Regions from separate parts of the Actinoplanes sp. NPDC049598 genome, predicted to be linked through region 1. Evidence: riboswitches for the same ligand, from Rfam matches in the RefSeq annotation. Region 1 holds a riboswitch; the other holds the start of a gene.
What was found. A riboswitch is a leader RNA that binds a small molecule or an ion and turns the genes downstream of it on or off. The one in region 1 is predicted to bind thiamine pyrophosphate.

Region 1 (3,982 bases):
CAGGGCCTGGCCGACGCCGGCGAGATCGACGTGATGCGGCCGCCCGGCGGCGAGCACCTTTACCGCCGCTGCAGCCGGACCCACCACCATCACCTGGTGTGCCGCTCGTGCGGGCGCGCGGTCGAGGTCGAGGGCCCGGCCGTCGAGACGTGGGCCGACAAGGTGGCCGACAAGCACGGCTTCGTCGACGTCTCGCACACGCTGGAGATCTTCGGAACCTGCCCCGGCTGTGCGGCCGCCCCCCGTCCAACCACCCCGGCCACCGCCCCTAAACCTGACTAAAGACTATTTGACGGCCACATGGGACGCTGTCGGCGTGAAGCTCTATGCCGACAGGGTTCCCACCGCCGTCCGCCAGCTGATCACCGACATCGCGGTGGTGATCTGGGTCTACCTCTGGGTTCGGGCCGGCCTGTGGGTGCACGACATGGTCGAGAAGCTCGGCGTCCCCGGGGCCAAGCTGGAGAGCGCCGGCGGCGGCATCGCCGACAACCTCTCCGACGCCGGGGGCAAGGTCGGCCGGGTCCCGCTGGTCGGCGACGACCTGGTCAAGCCGTTCAACGGGGCCGCCGACGCCGCCCGCAACCTGGCCGAGGCCGGCCACGACCAGCAGGAGGTCGTCGGCCGGATGGCGATCATCATGGCCCTGGCCGCGGTCGCCGTGCCGCTCGCGCTGGTGCTGTTCGTCTGGCTGCCGATGCGGGTGCGCTGGATCCGCCGGGCCGCCACGGCCACCGCCGTCCGCAACGAGCCCGCCGGCCGCGACCTGCTGGCGCTGCGGGCCCTGGCCGGCCAGCCGCTGAGCAAACTGGCCAAGATGGGCCCGGACATCGCCCAGAGCTGGCGCAACGGCGACGCCGAGGCGGTCGACGCGCTGGCCGAGCTGGAGCTCAGGCGTCTCGGCCTGAAAGCTTCTCGCCGCTAGATTCGGCGTAGTCCTCCTCGGCGCCCTCGTCGTCCTCGTCGATCCAGTTGCGGCGCAGCCACGGGATCCCGGCCCAGAAGGTCAGGAAGAAGAGGCCGGTGAGCGCGGAGAAGATGAACGCGATCGGCCGGTCCAGGATGAAGTCGGTGACCAGCAGGACGCTGGCGACCATGGAGACCAGCAGGAACGCGAGCCCGCCGGTCGCCATCGCGTGGGCGTAGCGGACCAGCTCGGGCTTGCGCCCCTGCCGGAACAGCGCCCGGTGGAAGGCGACCGGCGCGATGATCATCGCGGTCGCGCCCGCGGCGGCCAGCAGGGCCACGACGTACGTGTCCTTCTGAAATTGCGTGACCTTGGGGAAGCCGTTGCTGAACGGCAGGGTCAGCAGGAAGGCGAACAGGATCTGGATGCCGGTCTGCGCGACGCGGAGCTCCTGGAGGAGATCGGCGAAGTTGCGGTCCCAGCGCTGCTTCTCGGTCTCGTGCTTCATCCGGGGCTTCTCGGGGGGCATGCCGCGACGGATACCCCGAGGTGAACGTGAATCAAACTCCCCGGATGCGTGCGATGGCCGCCGCACTCAGGGCGGACGCCGCCTGCTCGGGCACCCAGTGGCTGATACCGCGCATAGCGACCATTTGGTAGTCGGCGTCGACCCAGTCCCGGGTGCGCAGGGCGGCGGTCAGCGAGACCACGCCGTCCTGGTCGCTCCAGACGTACGTGGTGGGCACGCGGATCAGCCGTACGTCCTTGAGCTGGTCCCCGGTCAGCGCCCGGTACCAGTTCAGACCGGCGGTCAGCCGGCCCGGCTCCCGCGCGGCGTCCACGTAGAGCTGGGCCCGCTCGCCGATCGGCCGCAGCATCCAGCGCAGCACCGCGGCGTCCCGGCTCAGCAGGAACCGCTCGGCCACCGGCGACTGGAAGACCTTGAAGTACGCCATCCGGGCCCGCTGCGACGGCCGTGTGCGCAGGGCCAGCCGCAGCGCCTGGGGATGCGGCACGGAGACCGCGGTCAGCGTGCGGACCCGCTCGGGATAAAAGGCGGCGAGCAGCCAGCCGATCTGCGCGCCCCAGTCGTGCCCGATGACGTGCGCGGACTCCAGGCCCAGGGCGTCCAGGACGCCGACCGCGTCGGCTGCGGCCTCGCTGAGGCGGTACGCGCCGACGTCGGCCGGCCGGGCGCCGGGGGAGGTGCCGCGCTGATCCATGGCGTACGTCCGCAGGCCCGCCTCGTGCAGCTTCGGCGTGAGCAGGTCGAACTCGCGGTGGTCCTGCGGAAAACCGTGCAGCAGCAGGACCGGGTCGCCGTCCTCCGGGCCGCCTTCGAAGACGTCGAAAGTCAAACCCCTGGCCTTGACCTCCATATGTGATCACTCCCTCGATAGGCGTAATGAAAAACCAGTGTTAGCGTCATCGAAACTAATACAGCGAAGTTCATTCGCGACGGTGGAGACGCCGTCGTCGGCTTGCGCACCTGCAACTCGAGGTAGGTCGCGAATGAACTTCGTCCGACAGGGGAGCGCACAGCGCTGAGAGTGCGGGCAACCGCAGACCCTCGCACCTGATCTGGGTAATGCCAGCGCAGGAAGTTCGGTCTTTCCTCCAGCCGCGCCGTCGTCATGACGGCGTGCGTCTCCTCCCGGTACCCACTGGGAGGTTTCACATGAACAACCGTTGGCGCACCATCGACATCGTGATCGCCTCGATCATCGCCGTCGCGTTCGGCGTGATCTTCTGGGCCTGGGGCCTGCTCTGGAACGGCCCCGCCGACGCCATCCCGCTGCCCGGCCGGGCCGTGCTGTACGGCGTCTGGCTGGTCCCGGCCGTGCTCGGCGCTCTGATCGTCCGCAAGCCGGGCGCCGCCTTCTACACCCTCAGCCTGGCCGCGCTGGTCTCGGCCGCGATCGGCACGAGCTGGGGCTGGACGCTGATCATCCAGGGCCCGCTCGAGGCCCTCGGGGCCGAGCTCGTGTTCGCCGCCTTCGCCTACAAGTCCTACCGCCTGCCGGTGGCGCTGCTGGCCGCCCTGACGGCCGGGGTGGTGGCCTCGGTCTACGACGCGTTCGTCTGGTACGGCGGCACGTCGTGGGCCACCATGCGGATCTGGTACATCGTCCTCACCGCGATCTCCTCGCTGGTGATCGCCGGTTTCGGCAGTGTCGCGCTGACCCGCGCGCTGGCCCAGACCGGCGTGCTCGACCGGTTCGCGGCGGGGCGTTCGCGTGCGCTCGTCTGATCTGGTCTAGTTCCCGACATGAGTGAGGTCGTTCTCCGCGGTTTCGGCTGGCGGCACGCGGGCCGCCGCGCCTGGGCCGTCCGCGACGTCGACCTGCGGATAGCGCACGGCGAGCGGGTGCTCCTGCTGGGTCCCTCCGGGGCCGGCAAGAGCACCCTGCTGGCCGCGCTGGCCGGGCTGTTGCCGGAGGACTCGGGCGAGGCCGAGGGCACCATCGAGATCGACGGACTGGAGCCGCACAAGGCCCGCGACCAGGTCGGCATCGTCTTCCAGGACCCGCAGACCCAGCTGGTCATGGCCCGCAGCGGCGACGACGTGGCCTTCGGCCTGGAGAACCGCGGGGTGCCGGCGGCCGAGATCTGGCCGCGGGTCAGCGACGCGCTCGACCGGGTCGGTTTTCCCTATCCGATCATCCGCTCGACCGCGGCCCTCTCCGGTGGCGAGGCCCAGCGGCTCGCCCTGGCCGGGGTGCTCGCCCTGCGCCCGCGCCTGCTGCTGCTCGACGAGCCGACGGCCAACCTCGACCCGGACGGCGCCGCACTGGTCCGCGAGGGCATCTCGTCGGCCCGCATCGACGCCTCCATGATCATCGTCGAGCACCGGGTGGCCGAGGCCCTGCCGCTGGTCGACCGGGTCGTCGTGCTGGAGCCGGGCGGCGGCATCCGGGCCGACGGCGCGCCCGAGGTCGTGTTCGCCGCCTACGGCGACCGCCTGGCCGACGAGGGCGTCTGGGTTCCCGGATTCACCATCCCCCCGCTCAAGTCAAGGTCAACTGCTTCGACCGCGCTGGTACGGGCGGAAGGGGCCACAGTGGCAAGCCGGCT
Region 2 (3,982 bases), on a different contig from region 1:
TCGCAGCCCAGCTCCATCGCGAGGGCCGCGTCCGAGGCGGTGCCGATGCCGGCGTCGAGCACCACCGGGATGTCGACGCTCTGCCGGATCAGGCGGATGTGGTGCGGGTTGGAGATGCCCAGGCCGGAGCCGATCGGCGAGCCGGCCGGCATGACCGCGGCGCAGCCCACGTCGGCCAGGCGGCGGGCCAGGATCGGATCGTCGCTGGTGTAGGGCAGGACCGTGAAGCCGTCGCCGACCAGCGTCTCGGCCGCCCGCAGCAACTCGACGCCGTCGGGCAGCAGGGTCCGTTCGTCGCCGATCACCTCGAGCTTGATCAGATCGGTCTCGAAGGCCTCGCGGGCCAGGTGGGCCGTCTTGACCGCGTCGCCGGCCGTGTAGCAGCCGGCCGTGTTGGGCAGGATCCGCACGCCGAGCCGGTCGAGCATCGGCAGCAGACCCGGGCCGGCCGCGTCGACCCGGCGCAGGGCCACCGTGACCAGGTCGGTTCCGGAGGCGACGATCGCCTGTTCCAGGGCGGTGAGACTGTTGGCGCCGCCGGTGCCGAGGATGAGCCGCGACTTGTCGAACATCGTCAGCCTCCCTGGGCCGCGGTCAGGACCTCGACCGTGTCGCCCTCGGCGAGGGTCACGGTGGGCCAGGTCGAGCGGGGCACGACCTCGCCGTTGACCGCGACCGCGACTCCGCGCCGAGCCTCGGTGAGCGACTCGACCAGAGTCTGCACGGACAACTGCTGGTCACCGTCGAAGCTGCGCCCGTTGACGGTCAGCCGCATCAGAACCTCCTCGGGTCGAAGTCGGTCGGCGTCGCGATGCCCTCCAGCAGGTCGGCGGTCAGGGCCGCGGTCACCGGGGCGAGCAGGATGCCGTTGCGGTGGTGCCCGGCGGCGACGATGCGGCCGGGCGCGAAGTAGCCGATCAGGGGAGCGTTGTCCGGGGTGCCGGGGCGGTGCCCGACCGTCGTCTCGGCCAGCTCCAGCTCGGCCAGACCCGGCACCAGCTCGATCGCGGCCCGCAACAGGTCGTACACCCCGCCCGCGGTGATCAGGCTGTCGGTGCGTTCCTCCTGGGTGGCGCCGACGACGATCTCGCCGTCCTGGCGGGGCACCACGTACACCGGCCGGCCGTCGACGGTCGCGTCGAGCACGTGCCGCAGCAGACCCGGCTCGCCTTTCAGGCGAAGGACCTGACCCTTGACCGGCCGTACGGGGAGTCCGGTGAGCCGGGCCGTGCCGGTGCCGGCCGCCACGACGATCGTCCCGGAGTCCACGTCGGACAGTGAGTCGACCCGCTTGGCGACGATCCGGCCGCTCAGCTTCGCCCGGAGCGCGGCCACGACCCGGCGCGGGTCGACCTGCCGCTCACGGGGTGAGTGCACGCCGGCCCGTACCCGCGGGCTGAGAGCCGGCTCCAGCGACCGCAACTCCGACGGGCGCAGCAGCGGAAGCTGCTGTTTCGTCCAATGCCGGGCCGCGGAGGCCACGTCGTCCGCGGTCATCGCCAGGCTCAGCGTTCCCGTGTCGTCGTAGCCGACGTCGACGCCGAGCCCGGCCGCGAAGCCGGGCCACAGGTCGGCCGACCGCTCCATCAGCCGCACCAGCGCCGGGTCCTCGAACGCCGACTCGCCGCCGGGGGCCAGCATGCCCGCCGCCACGTGCCAGGCGCCCTCGTCGCCGCCGTCGAGCACGGTCACGTCCCGGCCCCGCTCGACGAGCTGCCAGGCGATCGACAGGCCGATGATCCCGCCGCCCACCACCACGACGTCGCTCATGCCAGCGCCTTCAGGAACGCGATCGTGACACCGGCCGGGTCGCCCGCCACGGCCGAGATCGCGGCCACGCCGTACGCCCGGAGAAGCGGCACCCGCTGCGGGGTGATCCCGCCGATCGCGATGACCGGCGTGCCCGGCACCGCGGCGGCGACCCTGGCAATCCCCTCCGGCCCGATCGGATCGGGGAGTCCTGCCTTGCTGGTGGTGGCGAAGGCCGGCCCGGACCCGAGATAGGACGCCCCGTCGCGGACCGCCTGTTCGGCGGCTTCGGGCGTACGGCACGTGGCGCCGACGATGGCCGAGGGACCGAGCACCCGCCGCACCGCAGCGACCGGCAGATCTTCCGCACCCACGTGGACACCGTCGGCGCCGGCCGCCAGGGCCACCCCTACCCGGTCGTCCACCAGGCAGATCGCGTCACCAGCGCGCCGGCACACGTCGAGGGCGGCCACGGTCAGCTCGTAGGCCGCGCGATCGGACTTCTTCTCCCGCACCTGGATGGCGACCGGCCCGTGGCCGACCGCCCCTCGCACGACGTCGAGCGAGTCGGTGACTACATGCAAACGAGGAAACAACGAACGCTCCTCCCTGCGCCGGCATGACCCGGATCAGGTTCTACGGTCGGGGGCTGCGTCGGCCCCCCTCTCAGCCCGGTGCACCGGACTCCCGTGGGGTTGTTGTTCGGACCATAACCGGTCCGCGGCGAAAAAAGCTAGGAGCCGGAAATCACAGCCGGCTCCTCGCCGCATGATCAGAGCTTGTAGAAGGTCACGTAGTGGTCGGGGGTGAACCAGGCTTCCTTTGTGGAGCGGTTGACCACGATCCGGTACGCGTCGCGGGTGGCGCCGCGGGTGCGGGAGTAGACGTCGTACTCGTTGTAGGTGGCGTTGAGGGGGAGTTGCTGCTCGCGGTTCTGGAAGGTGCCGCCGGTGTAGTTGTACTGGCCGTACGGCCAGGAGTACCAGCCGCTGCTGGTCGGCCAGCCGAGCGACGACCAGCCGGTGCGGGCTGTGCGGGCGGCTGAGCAGCGCGAGATCGTGCAGCTCGAGTAGACGGCGGCCTGGGCCGCGTCCGTGGTCGTGGGCGCCACCACGGCCGGCGCCACCAGGGCGGTGCCGGAGAGGGCGAAGACCATCGCGAGGCCGGCCAGGAGCCGGCGGAGGCGGGGTTGCCGGTCAGGGGTCATGACCACATCGTGGAGCGCGGGGAGGCCGCGCGGTACCTCCCCGATGGATCATTCCATTGATGTTTGCCTATCGATTACCGGCCCAGGCCGCCGACCCAGTCGGTCAGCTCGCCCTCCCGGCCCTGCTGGGCGGCGCGGGGCTGGGGCGGGGTGAAGCCGTCGAACGACGGTGTCGGCAGGACACCGGTGTCCGACGGGCGCAACTCGTGATCGGGGCGCTGGGCGGCGGCCGAGGCGCGGGCCGCGACGGCGGCGGCGACGCTGGCCCGGCCGGTGATGGCCTGCGCGGCGCCGGCCCCCGGCGGCGGGCCGGTCGGGCCGGTCGGGCCGTTGGCGGCCTGGGCGATGGCCGACGGCTGGGACTCGCGCTGGGGGAGCGGCGGGCGCTCGGGAGTGGGCGCGCTCTCGGCCGGCGCGCCGACCGGGCCGCGCCGGAACACCGCGGCCAGCACCGAACCGAACACTCCGGCGCCGGCGGCGGTCATCGCCGCCCAGTAGGGCACCTCCTGGTAGCGGTCGGCGCCCGCGCCGGGGCCGGCGATCAGATAGGCCACGGTCAGCAGGGCCGGGCCGGGCAGGCCGGCCAGCGCGATGGCCGCGGTCGAGGCCTGCCGGCGACGGGCGGCCAGGCCGATCAGCAGGCCGCAGATCAGGGCCAGGGCCGGCATCGTGAACAGCGCGGCCTGGTCGACGGCCTTGCCCGGCAGGATGCTCAGGTCGAGCACGCCGAGGCGTACGGCCGGAAGGTCTTGACCTGGCCGCAGTGACGGGGCCACCGAGGCGACCGCGAGGACCCACACGGCGACGGTCAGCGTGATGATGCTCCAGCGGGCCACCGTGCTGCGCAGGGCGGCGTAGGCGGCGAAGATGCCGATGGCCGCCCCGAGCGCGGCGCACGCGCCGACCACGAAGACCGGGTCGACCCCGGCGACCTGCGCGTTGCGGGCCGGCTGCATGGTCAGCGGGACGATCGCGGCCGCGCCGAAGCCGGCCACGACGGCGGGGACGAAACGGGCGCCGGCGGGT

Region 2: it holds a riboswitch for thiamine pyrophosphate, as region 1 does, so the genes downstream of both, AB0J66_RS21785 (thiamine phosphate synthase) here and AB0J66_RS26780 (ECF transporter S component) in region 1, are expected to answer to the same signal.

The regions. Positions count from the first base shown of each region.
Region 1 covers NZ_JBFAOX010000012.1:114,791-118,772, reverse strand. Annotated here, with positions in the region: gene AB0J66_RS26800 (transcriptional repressor) at 1-282, shown strand, start outside; gene AB0J66_RS26795 (hypothetical protein) at 317-925, shown strand; gene AB0J66_RS26790 (DUF6328 family protein) at 891-1,415, opposite strand; gene AB0J66_RS26785 (alpha/beta hydrolase) at 1,468-2,286, opposite strand; TPP riboswitch at 2,426-2,528, shown strand; gene AB0J66_RS26780 (ECF transporter S component) at 2,586-3,158, shown strand; gene AB0J66_RS26775 (ABC transporter ATP-binding protein) at 3,177-3,982, shown strand, end outside.
Region 2 covers NZ_JBFAOX010000009.1:130,060-134,041, forward strand. Annotated here, with positions in the region: gene AB0J66_RS21770 (thiazole synthase) at 1-572, opposite strand, end outside; gene thiS (sulfur carrier protein ThiS) at 575-775, opposite strand; gene thiO (glycine oxidase ThiO) at 775-1,770, opposite strand; gene AB0J66_RS21785 (thiamine phosphate synthase) at 1,767-2,345, opposite strand; TPP riboswitch at 2,339-2,450, opposite strand; gene AB0J66_RS21790 (ribonuclease domain-containing protein) at 2,522-2,956, opposite strand; gene AB0J66_RS21795 (hypothetical protein) at 3,031-3,982, opposite strand, start outside.